One region of the Pseudoalteromonas sp. Angola-4 genome, then DNA from elsewhere that is predicted to be linked to it. Evidence: predicted binding sites of a transcription regulator. Region 1 holds the regulator's gene; each other region holds the start of a gene.
The links. The regulator sigma-54, encoded in region 1, starts transcription at its own class of promoters, with help from an activator protein. The targets are predictions, from matches to a motif close to GTTGGCACGNNNNTNGNNT.
Positions count from the first base shown of each region.

Region 2: a site for sigma-54 is predicted at 3,657-3,675, ahead of PSH48_RS14920 (flagellar basal body rod protein FlgF). Genes of this name have one in related genera too.
Region 3: a site for sigma-54 is predicted at 1,647-1,665, ahead of fliS (flagellar export chaperone FliS). Genes of this name have one in related genera too.

Region 1 covers NZ_JAQREK010000009.1:61,887-66,852, forward strand. The annotation lists gene rapZ (RNase adapter RapZ) at 1-814, opposite strand, end outside; gene PSH48_RS11840 (PTS sugar transporter subunit IIA) at 834-1,286, opposite strand; gene hpf (ribosome hibernation promoting factor) at 1,291-1,578, opposite strand; gene PSH48_RS11850 (RNA polymerase factor sigma-54) at 1,606-3,105, opposite strand; gene lptB (LPS export ABC transporter ATP-binding protein) at 3,175-3,900, opposite strand; gene lptA (lipopolysaccharide transport periplasmic protein LptA) at 3,897-4,445, opposite strand; gene lptC (LPS export ABC transporter periplasmic protein LptC) at 4,435-4,966, opposite strand, start outside.
Region 2 covers NZ_JAQREK010000013.1:108,475-113,440, forward strand. The annotation lists gene flgJ (flagellar assembly peptidoglycan hydrolase FlgJ) at 1-121, opposite strand, end outside; gene PSH48_RS14905 (flagellar basal body P-ring protein FlgI) at 257-1,351, opposite strand; gene flgH (flagellar basal body L-ring protein FlgH) at 1,363-2,046, opposite strand; gene flgG (flagellar basal-body rod protein FlgG) at 2,067-2,855, opposite strand; gene PSH48_RS14920 (flagellar basal body rod protein FlgF) at 2,877-3,620, opposite strand; gene flgE (flagellar hook protein FlgE) at 3,797-4,966, opposite strand, start outside.
Region 3 covers NZ_JAQREK010000013.1:94,857-99,822, forward strand. The annotation lists gene PSH48_RS14850 (sigma-54 dependent transcriptional regulator) at 1-1,353, opposite strand, end outside; gene fliS (flagellar export chaperone FliS) at 1,710-2,111, shown strand; gene PSH48_RS14860 (hypothetical protein) at 2,116-2,412, shown strand; gene fliD (flagellar filament capping protein FliD) at 2,506-3,912, opposite strand; gene PSH48_RS14870 (flagellar protein FlaG) at 3,969-4,403, opposite strand; gene PSH48_RS14875 (flagellin) at 4,569-4,966, opposite strand, start outside.

The sequences.
Region 1 (4,966 bases):
CATTCGGATGCGTCATAGCAAAGCTCTCACCAATGGCTTGCGCTAAATAAACCGAGCGGTGTTGACCACCAGTACAGCCAATTGCAATAGTGAGGTAACTACGGTTATTACGCTCTAAGTGTGGCAACCAAGTTTGTACAAAGGTTTGAATTTGCCAAGTGAATTTTTGCACTATGCTGTGATTTGCCAAAAAATCTTTTACTGGTTGATCAAGGCCCGTAAGCGGTTTGAGTTCAGGCTCCCAGTGGGGGTTTGGCAAAAAGCGAGCATCAAAAACATAATCAGCTTCTTTAGGTATGCCGTGTTTAAAGCCAAACGATTCAAACGTTACAATAAGTTGCTTATCTTTTTTACCCAGTATTTTTTCGCGAATTGACTCTGCTAATTGGTGCACACTTAAATCGGTGGTATCTAGCATAAAGTCAGCGCGCGTTACGAGTACATCAAGCAGTTCTTTTTCTTTTTTTATTGCTAAATCAAGCGGCAGTGAATCGATGGATAAAGGGTGTAATCTGCGTGTTTCTGAAAAACGTTTGATCAGTGTTTGATCATCACTATCTAAATAAAACAGTGTGGGTTTAGCAAAGTCAGGAAGGTACTCGAGAATATCGTTAAATTCGTCTTGTTCTTTGGGAATATTACGAACATCTATGCTAACGGCTATTTTGTCATAGTTATCTGAAACACTTCGCACTAAAGAGGGCAGTAGGTTGACCGGAATATTATCTACGCAATAATAGCCTAAATCTTCAACCACGCGTAAAGCAACCGACTTACCTGAACCAGAACGGCCGCTTATGATAATTAACTCCATTTATAGCCCTTAGTATTTACTACGATTGATCAACAATTACTTGATACAGCTCTGCATCGGTTTTAGCACTACGCAGCTGTTTACAAAATTCTTTGTTGCTCAGTTTATCAGCTATGGTTGCCAGAGTCTTTAGGTGCTGTTGGTTATCGCCATCTGGTACGATGAGTGCAACAAAAATATCAACAGGGCAGTTATCAATAGCATCAAAGTTAACAGGAGTGTCGCTAACAAGTACTAAAGCCAGCGGCTCTTCTACGCCACCCATTCTGCCATGAGGAATGGCGATACCCCGGCCAATACCAGTACTGCCTAGCTTTTCTCTGCTTGCCAGCGCATTAAGAATATCTTGTTGTGGTAAGTAGGGGAGCTTTTCATGAGCAAGCTCACTGATAAACTCTAAAATTCTTTTTTTACTACTAAAAAGGACCGCAGCTTTGCTGCAGTCCTGGCATACTAATGTACTTAATTTCATAATATTAGTGTCTAGCAAGCTTCTCTTTATGTTTTATGACTTGACGATCGAGCTTGTCAATCAACGAGTCTATAGCGGCATACATATCTTGGTGCTCTGTTGAGGCAAATAAATCTGCGCCACTTACATGAATAGTCGCTTCTGCTTTTTGGTTGAGTTTTTCTACATCGAGAATGACATGCACATTGCTAATATGATCTGAGTGCCTTTCTAGCTTTGCAAATTTATTATTTACATAGTCTCTAAGTGAATCAGTTACTTCTACGTGACGACCAGTTAGGTTTAGTTGCATAAGCATTTCCTCTTTGTTTTTTACGTCTTATATCAAACTCTTTCTCTGATTTGACGGTGGAATAGCTAGCGATTCACGGTATTTTGCTATTGTGCGTCTAGCTACTTTAATTCCTTGCTCTGCCAATATATCCGCAATTTTACTATCACTCAATGGTTTAGCTGAGTTTTCCGCGGCAATTAGCTTTTTAATTAGGGCACGTATTGCGGTTGATGAACACTCGCCGCCATTTTCAGTGCTTACGTGGCTTGAGAAAAAATACTTAAGCTCAAATATACCACGTGGTGTATGCATATATTTTTGCGTAGTAACACGCGAAATTGTCGATTCATGCATTTCTACCATTTCAGCAACATCGTTTAAAACCATTGGCTTCATGGCTTCGGGGCCATGTTCAAAAAATGCCTGTTGCTGTTTTACAATACAGTTTGTTACCTTAAGCAGCGTGTCGTTTCTGCTTTCAAGGCTTTTTATAAACCATTTAGCTTCTTGTAAGTGAGAGCGAATAAACTGGCTATCACCACTTGATTTTACGGTACGTGACATAGCCGCGTACTGACTATTTACGCGTATTTTTGGCATGCTATCTGGGTTTAGCTCTACCACCCAGCGGCCTTTTATTTTTTTAACCGACACATCTGGTATCACATACTCCGACTCTTCCCTTACTATTGTATCTGCAGGTTTTGGGTTGAGGGTATGTATTAGGGTCATGACCTCTTTAAGCTCGTCTTCTTTAAGCTTAGTCTTTTTCATTAATGTACGATAGTCGCGTGCCGCTAATAGATCAATGTGATCGGTTAAGATCATTTTAGTTTGTTCTATAAAAGGGGTGTCTTTATCAAACTGGTTTAGCTGAATACACAAGCACTCTTGTAAACTGCGCGCGGCTATACCTACAGGGTCAAATAACTGAATACGCTTTAAAACGGCTTCTATTTCATCAAGTTCAACTTCAACTTCGTCATCGTTTTCTTGGTTAAAGCTCTCTAAAATCTCTTCGCAACTTAGCGTTAAAATACCCGAGTCATCTACAGCTTCTACAATGGCAATAGCAATGGCTTCGTCAGTTGGGCTAAAAGGAGTAAGCTGAAGCTGCCACATTAAATACTCATGTAGCGTTTCAGTAGAGGCACCTTGATAAATAGACTCATCTTCCGGCATTGGGCCTGAGGATGCCGCAGGGGCTGCGCTCATGTACTCATCCCAGGTTACATCCATTGCCATATCATCGCTAACGGTGTCTTTATTTAAAGCTTCGCCACTGTCTTGCTCGTACTCGCTGGTTGTACCGTCAGCCGATGCGCTTACGGTTACATCATCCGTATCTGCTTTTTGTTCATTTTTTCCAGCCGACTCTTCCGTGTAATCTTGCTCTTCTACTTCTAATAGCGGGTTGCTATCAAGTGCTTCTTGTATTTCTTGCTGGAGATCCAATGTACTGAGCTGCAGCAAGCGAATCGCTTGTTGCAATTGTGGAGTCATTGTAAGTTGCTGGCCCATGCGCAGCTGTAATGATTGCCTCATGTATCTCTAACAATCCTTTTATGTTGTTATAATTAATATTAGCAGATGCTTGTAGGTGTGGCTTAAATGTTACAGCCTAAATTGCTCGCCTAAATAAACATCGCGTACAGTTTTGTCATTTAATACGTGTTCTGGGGTGCCAGATGCAATTAGCTCCCCATGAGAAACAATGTAGGCTTTTTCACAAACATCAAGGGTTTCTCTTACATTGTGATCGGTAATTAATACGCCAATGCCACGGTTTTTAAGATGTTCTATTATTTTCTTTATATCTAACACTGAAATCGGATCAACACCAGCAAAAGGCTCATCCAATAAAATAAATTTAGGGTTTGCTGCCAGTGCTCTGGCAATTTCTACACGGCGGCGTTCACCACCAGAAAGCGCCATACCTTGGCTATCGCGAATATGCTGAATACTGAATTCATCAAGTAAGTTGTTAAGCGTTTCTTCTCGCGCGGCTTTATTGAGCTCTTTACGCGTTTCTAAAATAGCCATTAAGTTTTGATAAACTGTCAGCTTTCTAAATATTGATGACTCTTGCGGCAAATAGCCAATGCCTAAACGGGCGCGGCTGTGCATAGGTAATAACGTAATGTCGTTATCATCAATAGAAATTTTACCTTTGTCGCTAGGTACTAATCCTACAATCATGTAAAAGGTGGTGGTTTTACCTGCGCCATTAGGGCCCAATAAGCCAACAATGCTGCCGGCTTCTACCTCAAGGCCTACATTTTTTACAACTTGGCGGCCTTTATAGCTTTTTGCTAATAGTTTTGCTTTTAAGGTGCTCATGGTTGACCTTCGTTACCTGTTTTTTCTTTAATTTTTGCTTCAACAGGCACTAAAATTGTGTGGACACGATCCGTAGAGTTTTCGTCTTTTTCTGCGCTAATAAGCTGCTGCTGCATGTCGTAGGTAATACTTTTAGCATTAATTTTTTGACCGGCTTGTGCGACTTCAGCATCGCCAACAAGCGTTAAAAAGCGCTTTGCTACGTCGTAACGTACTTCGTTTGCGCTGGCACTCATTACGGTACCGTCGTCTTGTTTTTCTTCGAAGTAGGCTGGGCTGCCAGTGGCAATAAGGAGTTGTTTGTTATCCCCTAAGTCTTCACGTTTATGTACTTCGAGTCGGTCGGCTGTAATTTTGCGATTACCATGCACAATTTCGACGTTCTTTTCAAAAATACCTACGTTTTCTTTAAGTTGGCCTTCTTGACGGTCTGCACTAATAGAAATTTGATTTGCTGGCGGTTGAGCGGCAGGCTCAGCAGCAGAGGCGCTAAATGCAAGCATTAGCGATGGGATAATAAGTATTTTAGTGAGTTTATTGGTCATAATATATTGTTCGCGTATGGTTAATTAGTTTTATTACTTCGGTTTTTAAATCGGCTTCAAGGCCTTTACCGACAATTTTTAAATTAGGCCCAGTGACAACCACTGGCTGCTCAGAGCGCATTGTTAACGCTTTAATGTCGACTTCGATGTTATCGGCATTGATGTTATCTATCATGGCGTTATCAACTAAATTTTTAGCAACCACATTGCCTTCTAAAATAAGTTGTTTATCTTCGTAAAGCGTTGCTTCGTCTGCATTTATTCGCCATGTTTGTTTTTCGTTATATAAAGTAAAAATAGGTTTTTCAAAAAATGTAAAACCAAGCTGTTGGTACAGCTCCATTTTAGCCGCTGTGACTTTATGGCTTATTTTGCCTTGCTCGTCATAGGCTGTTTGCTTAAGCTCTATAGCGGTGTAATCGGGCTTTGCAATTACTTCAGGTTCTTGCTCTAGCGCTACATTGGTTTGGGTAAAATAAGGGTACCAAAGCCAAACCATACAGCCGATGAATAACGCACTG
Region 2 (4,966 bases), on a different contig from region 1:
TTTTTAGCGCCGCTTTAGAGGCATCAGTAGATGCATCACCGCTGTTTAAAGCGTCTTGACGTAAAGTATTAAGATTACTTAAATCAAAAAAGTTTTGCTTATCGAGGTGATTTGTTTCCATCAGCTTTTTGACACAAAAATGAATAATGCTTTAAGAAATGCAAAAATTGAGCCAAAGAAAGGTAAACAGTAAAAAGCTTAAGTACCTTTTGAGTACTTAAGCTTTATTTGGAAGGGTAAACATTCTTAAAAATAATTAAATAACAACAAGCTGTCCGTTAATTGCACCCGCTTCTTTAAGCGCTTCTAAAATAGCCATTAGGTCTCCAGGTGCTGCGCCTACTTCATTTATAGCACGCACTAAGTCATCTAAGCTAACGCCGGGGTTAAATACAAACGCACGAGAATCATCTTGATTAACGTCAATAATACTTTGCTGTGTAACAACGGTTTCGCCTTCTGCTAATGGATTAGGCTGCGTTACATTTTGCTGTTCAGCAATTGTGACTGTTAGGCCGCCATGGGTTATTGCCGCAGGCTGTAGCTTCACATTTTTGCCAATGACAATCGTTCCCGTACGTGAATTAACAATAATTTTGGCTGAAGTGTCAGCAGGCTTAAACTCTAGGTTTTCAAGCGTTGATAAATAAGACACTCGTTGCGATGCATCACGTGGCGCAATAACGCGTACTGAGGCAGCGTCAATAGCTTGTGCACTATTAGGGCCTACCAAGTTGTTAATTGTTGCTTCTAAACGTTTTGCCGTTGTAAAGTCTGGGCGGTTTAGGTTAAAAGTAATGTAGTCGCCTTGCATAAAAGGGCTTTTAACTTCGCGTTCAACAGTCGCTCCGTTAGGTACGCGGCCAACTGTCGGGGTGTTAATGACCACTTTACTGCCATCTAGCCCTTGTGCTCCTAAACCACCCACAATTAGGCTACCTTGTGCTATAGCATATACGTTTCCATCCACCCCTTTTAAGAAAGTTTGTAACAAGGTGCCGCCACGTAAACTGCCTGCACTGCCAATAGAAGATACCGTAATATCAATTGTTTGACCCGGCTTTCTAAACGGCGGAAGCTCAGCATGGACAGCCACTGCTGCTACGTTTTTAATTTTAGGACTTTGTGTTGAAGGCAGCGTAATTCCAAAACTGTTTAGCATGCCTCTAAAGCTTTGTTGCGTATAAGAGTTTTGCTCCCCAGTACCAGGTAGCCCCACCACTAAACCATAGCCAACCAATTGGTTAGCACGTACGCCTTCAACCATAGAGACATCTTTTATACGCTCGGCGCTGGCAGAAAATTGCCAGCCTAGCAGTATGATCAAAATAAACGCTTTAATGCTATTCATACTACTATCCTCTAAAACGGAAATAACGAGCTACTAAAGAAACGTGTTAACCACCCTGGGCTTTGCGCTTCTTGTGTTTGTCCTTTACCTGAATATTGAATTCGGGCATTAGCTATTCTATTCGACTCAACCGTGTTATCGGCGCTTACATCTTGCGGACGTACAAGCCCTTCGAGCCTAATAAACTCTTCGCCGGTGTTAAGTGTTAGCCATTTTTCACCACGAATAACTAAATTACCATTGGGTAAAACACGCATAACATTCACCGAGATGTCGCCCACTAAGCTGTTTGACTGATTTGATTTAGAGTCACCGGTAAATGATGAATCACTACCAATGCCAAACTGAATACTGTCGCCACCTATATTTACAGGTAAACCACCTAACCCAATAACGGGGTCTAGGCTGGCTTCGGTTTCTTTATCGGTTTCGGTTTTAGCGGCTTTTGTAGCTTGTGTTGACTCTTCAAGCTTAACGGTAATTATATCGCCGGTTCTAAGTGCTTTTTTGTCTGAATACAAATCATTAAATGTATTGGTGTTAAACAACGAACCCGTTGCAACAACAGGCTCTGCTACAGGCTCTGGGTACATGGGTGCGTAGTAGGGGTCATCTTGAACCACTTCACTATTTTGCGTAGAAACACAGCCACTTAAAAATAAGGTGCCTGCTGCAAATAAAATAACATTACGCATAACTATCCCCTTGTGCACGGTTATAACTGTTGATTGATGTAGCTCATCATTTCGTCAACGGCCGAAATTACTTTTGAGTTCATTTCGTAAACACGTTGAGTTTCGATAAGGTTAACCAATTCTTCCGTTACATTAACGTTTGATGTTTCAAGCGAGCCTTGAATAATAGTACCTAAGCCTTCTACGCCTGGATTACCTTGAACAGGCGCACCACTAACAGCGGTTTCGGTGTAAAGGTTTTGACCAATTGGCTCAAGACCCGATGGATTAATAAAGTCACTAATTGTTAGCTGGCCAATTACCACGTTATCGGCTTGCCCTGCAACGCGTACAGATACTTCACCATCTTGAGAGACTGTAATTGATTGCGCATCATCGGGTACATTCATTTCCGGCTGAACAACAAAACCTGCACCTGAGGTAACAATGCGGCCGTCTTCATCGGTAGTAAATTGCCCATTTCGCGAATACGCAATATTGCCATCGGGTTGCAGCACTTCAAAAAAGCCTTCGCCTGAGATCATCCAATCGAGTGAGTTTTCGGTGGTGAGCATATTACCTTGCGTAAACTCTTTTTGGTTAGCAACCACTTTTGCACCCGCACCTAGCATTAGGCCAGATGGCAGCTCGGTATCTTGTGATGAGCGCCCGCCAGGTTGGTTGATGTTTTGATACAATAAATCTTCAAAAATAGCGCGGCTTTTTTTGTAACCTACGGTACTGGCATTCGCCAAATTATTTGAAATAACTGAAATATCAGTTTGTTGAGCGTCTAGCCCTGTTTTACTTATCCACAATGCAGGATTCATAAGTATGCCCTCATTTTAAAGTTAAACTATGCGCATCAACTGATCTTGACGTTCGTCAATCTCTTCAGCTGTTTTCATTAGTTTTACTTGTAACTCAAATTGACGTTGGTGGTTGATCATATCGACCATTTCGTGAACTGGATTAACGTTAGACATTTCCAGTGCACCACTTAACACTTTTACATTTGCAGAGGTGTCGACAGTTTGCCCTGGTACAGGTCTAAATAAACCATCGTTGCCTTTTTCAAGCTCTCTGCTGTTTCCTTCAACAACGCGCAGCGTGTCTACTTCTTCTAAAAAATTGGCTGGTGCGCCTTGGGGGCGAACCTGTATGGCACCATCTTCACTAAAACTTATTTTTTCAATAGGAACCGGTAAAATTACGGGGCCACCTTCGCCAATAACTTGACGACCATGACTTGTTACCAACATACCTTGCGCAGTAATGTTTAGCGTGCCTACTTTTGTATAGGCTTCGTTTCCTGAGTCATCTTGAACGGCAAGCCAGGCGTTATCGCTCATGGCAATATCTAAATCTCGCCCTGTTTCGATTATGCCGCCAGAGGTCATGTTAGAACCTGGTCGCTCTTGCATAGAAAACACACGCGTTGGTAAGCCCTCGCCAAATGCTTGCATAGAGCGCGCTTGCGCAAAGTCAGCTTTAAAACCCGTGGTGTTTGCGTTTGCCAAATTATTGGCTTTAAGTGCAAGCCCTTGTAGGCTTTGCTTAGCGCCAGAGGCTGCAATGTAGACCATTTTGTCCATAACATCGACTCACATAAAAAATCTCTGAGCTGATAAATGCAAAATAGATGCCAGGTTAAATTTGACGCAGTATAAGGAAGGTATTGAACGGTTCAGCTAGGCTAATTTTAGCGACATAGCTACAAAAAAGGCTGCAAAAATGCAGCCTTAAAATCTTAACCAAAAATAAGATTAACTTATCTAATCTGCAAAATACTTTGCTGAATTGTTGAGTTAACTTCAAGCGCTCTTGAGTTCGCTTGGTAGTTACGTTGAGCGGTAATCAAATCAACTAATTCGTTTGTTAAGTTGGTATTAGATTGCTCAAGCGCGGATGAATTAATACTACCAAAAGTGCCCGAGCCTGCTTCACCGGCCACTGGCTCACCAGAGTCAATGCTTTGCTTCCAGCTGGTATCGCCTACTTGCGAAAGGCCTTGAGAGTTTGGAAAGCGAACCATAGCAACTTGGCCTAAGTAGGTTGAATCGCCATTGCTGTATGAGGCAACAATTTTACCGTCTGTGCCAATATCAATGCCCGCTAAACGACCCACTGTAGAACCATCTTGGTCAAGTGCTTTTACTTCAAAGCCACTTGAGTACTGAGTTGGAATACGGCCAGCTGTGTTGTTTTCATCACGCCAGTTTAGCTCAATACCTGTACTTGGGAATGTTGCGCCGTTATCAAGCATTGACGATAAACCAGTACCTGCACCTGCCGGTAAATTAATTTCATCAAACGTGGTGGCGTTAGTATTTGCTACACCATCTGTTGTGGCGGGTAAACCGCTAGAATCAAAACCAAGTGTGGTAATAGGTGTATATGGTGTAGTTGTTTGCTCTGCACCAGATGTACCGTTTACCACTTTACCATCAAGCGTAGCGTATACTTCCCAGCTATTGTCTGTACCACCTGCAGCTGCATCTTCTTCTTTTACAAAAAAGTATTGCAGAATATGTGGTTCACCTAATGAGTCGTAAACAGTAGTAGACGTCGACGAATTATAGGTACCGTTCGATGTCGGATCAAAATCGAGGCCTGTTGCATCAGCTGTTGCATCTAAGTTGAACGATAAAAATACGTTTTCGGTTGCGCGAGGCGAACCAGATGAATCAGGAATTTGAATTGGGTTAGTTGTACTTAGACTTACCGATGTGGTGTCCCCACTTGATGCATCAACCGGAAAAGCTTGTAAGTAATTACCTTTGGCGTCAACCATAAAGTTATCTTGGTTAAGCTTAAATGCACCTGCACGAGTATAGGTTAAATCTTGCGACGAAATATCATCAGTCATTGCAAAATACCCTTCGCCGGTAATCGCTAAATCTAACGAGTTGTTAGTAAATTGCAGTGAGCCTTGATGAAA
Region 3 (4,966 bases), on a different contig from region 1:
AACGTAATCAAAACGCTCTAACGCTTGGGTAATTAAGCTTATTTCAAGCTCTGCTAAATAATCTTTAAGCTCTATGCCCTCTTCGGGTAATACGCCAGATCCCGGTTGGCTAAATTCAGGCTCTGGTTCATTATCATCATCGCTAAAGCCTGAGCTAAAAATATCGTTAAAGGCATCTTTTTCAAGTAGCTCTTCAGGGTATTCTGGCTCGTATGCGTCTACCTCGATGTAGCGATATTTATTGGGTAAATCGGGTACATCCACTACTTTTTCAGGGAACATAATCACCATGCGCTCCACTAAATTAGCAAGCTCTCGAATATTACCAGGCCAAGCATGTTCTTTGAGGCTCTCAACCGCGCGCTCTGTAAATTTAGCCGACGTACCACTTTGCTCATTCACACGACGCATTAACTCTTTAAGTAATAAAGGTATGTCGTCTGCACGTTCATTAAGTGACGGGTTTTCAATAGGAAACACGTTTAAACGGTAATATAAATCTTCCCTAAAGCTGCCCTTTTCAATCATTTCCTCAAGGTTGCGATGAGTAGCGGCAATCACCCGTACATCTGCTTGAATAGCTTTTGTGCCACCTACACGCTCGTAGCTGCGCTCTTGTAATACACGCAATAACTTTACTTGCATTTGCAGCGGCATATCGCCAATTTCATCTAAAAATAGCGTACCGCCTTGAGCCAATTCAAAGCGCCCTTTACGTGCAGAAATAGCGCCGGTAAACGCCCCTTTTTCGTGACCGAATAACTCGCTTTCTAGCAACTCTCCAGGAATAGCGCCACAGTTTACTGGTACAAACGGCCCAGTATTGCGTTTAGATAATAAATGGACGTTACGCGCAACCACCTCTTTACCTGTACCCGACTCGCCTAAAATAAGCACATTTGCATCGGTTTTAGCCACTTGCTCAATTAAAAAGCGTACGTTTTTAACAGCATCGGTTTCGCCAACTAAACCATCAAATGTTTTGTGTGGTTTATGCTGCTTGTGGCTACCAGGCAACATACGTTGGTACTGTTGGCAGTCGTGTAATAACTGTGTGGTTACTTCGTGATTAAACGGCTCACAAATTAAGCCCACCACATTAGCAATACTTAATAAGGGCTTGAGTGTTTCACCAACCAGTAAAAAAGGTAGGGTTGGAAAACGCTTAATTAAGCTTTCATGATCTAAGCCTTGCAATGCACCTAAAATAACAATGCATTCTTGTTGTTGATACTTACTAGATACTTGCTCAAAATCACTTTCGTCAAGTAACTGCACAGCTTCCCCAATAAAGGTAAGCGATGCATTTAATCCTATTGCACGGTTATTATTATTATCTAAAATCAAGATCATAGTTAGCGAGCCATAATTTCACTAATTTATTTTATTAGCTAAATTGTAAGCGAGATCTGAATGGATGCAAGTAATAGCGGCGGTTTTTTGACATAAACGCCAAAAAATAGACATCGTTATAAAACAATAATACTTAATAATTAAAACTTAAGTACTGGTTTATCAATTAATACTTAAAGCTAATATTCTGTACTACTTTTACTTAGTGCATAAAATTACTTTGGTCAAAAATATAAACTATAATTAGCTTAAGTTGAAAGCAACGATGCCGATAACTAAATAAACGCAAGATGCTTGGCATTAATATTGCTTTTGTTTCGTATAGACGATTTCACATATTTATTTAGGATTTCCCCATGGCTCATGTTTCATTAAAAAAATATTCTCAAGTGCGTGCCAGCAACATCGCTGAAATGGCGCCCTATGAGCAAATTAACCTTATTTTTAGTAACATAATTGGTCGTTTGGCCGCTACTAAAGGTTTTATTGAGCGCAAAGAAATAGAAAAAAAAGGCGAAAACCTTTCAGCATGTATTTTACTACTAGGTGCACTTCAAGATGCGCTTAACTTAGAAGTAGAGCAAGATCCTAGCATTTCTGATAATTTATTGGCGCTATACGCATACTGCCAGCGCAGGTTAACTCAAGCTAATATAAATAATGATATTGAAGCAGTTGTTGAAGTTTCAAGCATCATTAAAGAAATAAAAGAAGGCTGGGATAGTATTCCTGTCGATCAGCGTATTCCTGCGGTATAAACTAATGGCTTTAGAGCAAATAGGCAAAGCTGAGTACATTAACCAATTACTCAGCCAAATTGAAGTATTAGTGCAAAGCAACAAAGCTGATGACGCCACGCCAATTATGGATACTTTAAATAGTGAGCTTAAGCGCTGGTGCGAAAGCGATAACCCGCCTAACGCCAAACAGCTTATGGCAGTTCAAACCAACATAAACAACATTAGCAAACAAGCAAATGCTGTAAAAAATGAATCATCTAAAGCCATAATTAAGCAAAAAAAAACAGGTAAAGCTATCTCTGCCTACAAATCAGTTTAACTAGTATCGCACGGCGCTATTTAAACTTAATTGAGCATAAAAAAACCGTTTATAAAACGGTTTTTTTATATAGGCATTAACAAATTTTACTGGTTATGAATTGTTACTCACCACACCAGGCATATTTTCAAGCTGCGCTTGCACATAACTACTTGTAGAGTTAAGGCTCGCGACTAGTAAATCCATGGCGTTGTACTGAGCGTATAACCTGTCAGATAACGACTCCATTTTACTTGTTAAGCTTTCACGCTGATCATCGATATCTTCTAGTTGATTTGTTTTACTGTCTATACGATTTTGGATAATACCGTCGGTATCAGTGTAAAAGTTCATTAACTCATCAAACGATTGGGCAAAGCCGCCTTCGTCTTCATCAGCGCCTACAAAAAATTGCTGCACTAAGTCGACATCTTCATCAATTTTTTCATTTAAAGTCTCGGTATTAAGCGTCAATACTCCATAACGATCCGACTCTACCCCTAATTGCGAAAGTGACAATGAATTGCCATTTCCTAAATCCACAGAGTCGGTAATCTGCTCTCGTAATTTAGCCATTACTCCACGAAGTAACGAGTCACCGGCCATTACACCAGCGCCGTCTTCACTTGAGGCGCCTAAACTGTTGCTCAGCTCCAGAAGTTCATTATAGCTTTCAATAAAACTAGCTAAACCAGCTTCAATGTTACTATTATTCTCTGTAATTGTAATATTGCTTACATCATCATCTTCAGCGTGTGCTTTTTTTGCCGTAATTGTTATGCCATCTATTACATCGGTAAAGGTATTTGAAGAACTACTAACTGTGAGCGAGCCATCGATAGTAATGGATGCATCGGTTGCAGCAATAATTTCAGAGGCGTTTTGAACACCAGCAGAATCAAATGCTAAACGAGACAATCCATTAGTGTCGGTGTTATTACCATCAGTATCGGTTACCTCGACTTTAATCTCGTTCTCAAGTCCGCTATTTTTAGCTGCCAGTACTAAATGCTGACCGGTATCATCCGTTATTATTGTTGCGTTTATGCTGTCGTTATCGCTGCTGTCGTTAATTGCATCTCTTATTTCACTTAAGGTAGCGGTATCTGATACTTCAATATTAAAACTATTCTCGCCGGAGCTGAATGTCATAGTACCTTCACCCACGGCAGCGTCAGCGTCAAATGCTTCTGATAGTATTTTATGCTCTGTAGCAAGGTTATTAACCTCTACAAAGTAACCACCTGGCTGTGCGTCTTCATCAGCACTTAACTGCACGAAAGTATCACTTCCTGATGTACTACGTTTTTGATAGTTATCAGCGTCACCTAGCGCTTCCATTGCTGTTTGCACTTGCTGTAGCGCAGACTTTAAAGCACCTACAGCAGAAATATCAGTAGTTAGTGTACTTTCTTGAGTGTTTAAACGAGCCTCAGCTGGAGCCTGCTCAGCATTAACTAATGCATCAACTATATCTGATACCGCTAAACCAGAGCCTAAACCATTAAACGAAATAGACATACTTCACCTCTTTAAACCCAAAAAACTTAACTAATAATACATCAACAGTACGGCGGCTACACCGTTTGGTCGATTAAAATACCTGCAGATTCAGATAGTTTAGACACTAAACTTAATACTTCTTCCGAAGGGTATTGCTTAATTACATCACCACTTGTTTTATCAAGTATCTTAATTACATCGCGCCCAGAGTCTTCATCAACTTGAAATTGCAGAGTACGGTTCATCTCACCCATAAACTCCTGCAATTGCTGCGCCACTTTTTCAAGCTGCTCACGTGCAAGCTGTTGGTTTTGCGAACTATTAGTCTCAGTTCCTTGTTGTGCATATTGATTATTTAACTGGTTTTGTGGGCTTTGTTCATCCGTTTTATTTACGTCATCAACAGCGCGCTGAGTCAATGTCGCTCCAGACTGCCCTACTTGTTTATCTTCACCAGATAAAGATGTTGATGCTATCGTAACTTCTGCGTTTGAAGTAATAGTGTTCATAACGCCTCCTAGAGCTGCCGAGCTTGTATAATTATTAGACTAACAATAGCTTAATTTATACCCTTAAACCACAAAAGGAGGTAGCTAAAGCCACCTCCTTGTTTTAAAACTAATACTGACTTTATGTACTAGCTAGCTACCCATTAAGCTATAACGTTTAACTTATTAACCTAATAAGCTAAGTGCTGTTTGTGGTAACTGATTCGCTTGCGATAAAATTGACGTACCTGCTTGTTGCAAGATTTGGTTTTTAGTCATCTCTGCTGTTTCAGTTGCAAAGTCTGTATCTTGAATACGGCTACGTGATGCCGATACGTTTTCTTCTATGTTCGCAAGGTTACTAATAGTGTGGTCAAAACGGTTTTGAACCGCACCTAAACTTGCACGCTGTGAGTCAATATTCGCAATCGCATTATCGATAATAGCTATTGCGTCTTGTGACCCCTGTTGATCAGTAATATCTATAGAATCTACACTTTTAAGAGAACTTACTTCTGTATTAGCAGTAGCAGCAATTGTAGTATCAGTCGTTTGAGCTGTAAAAACCTCAGACGAGTTTAACT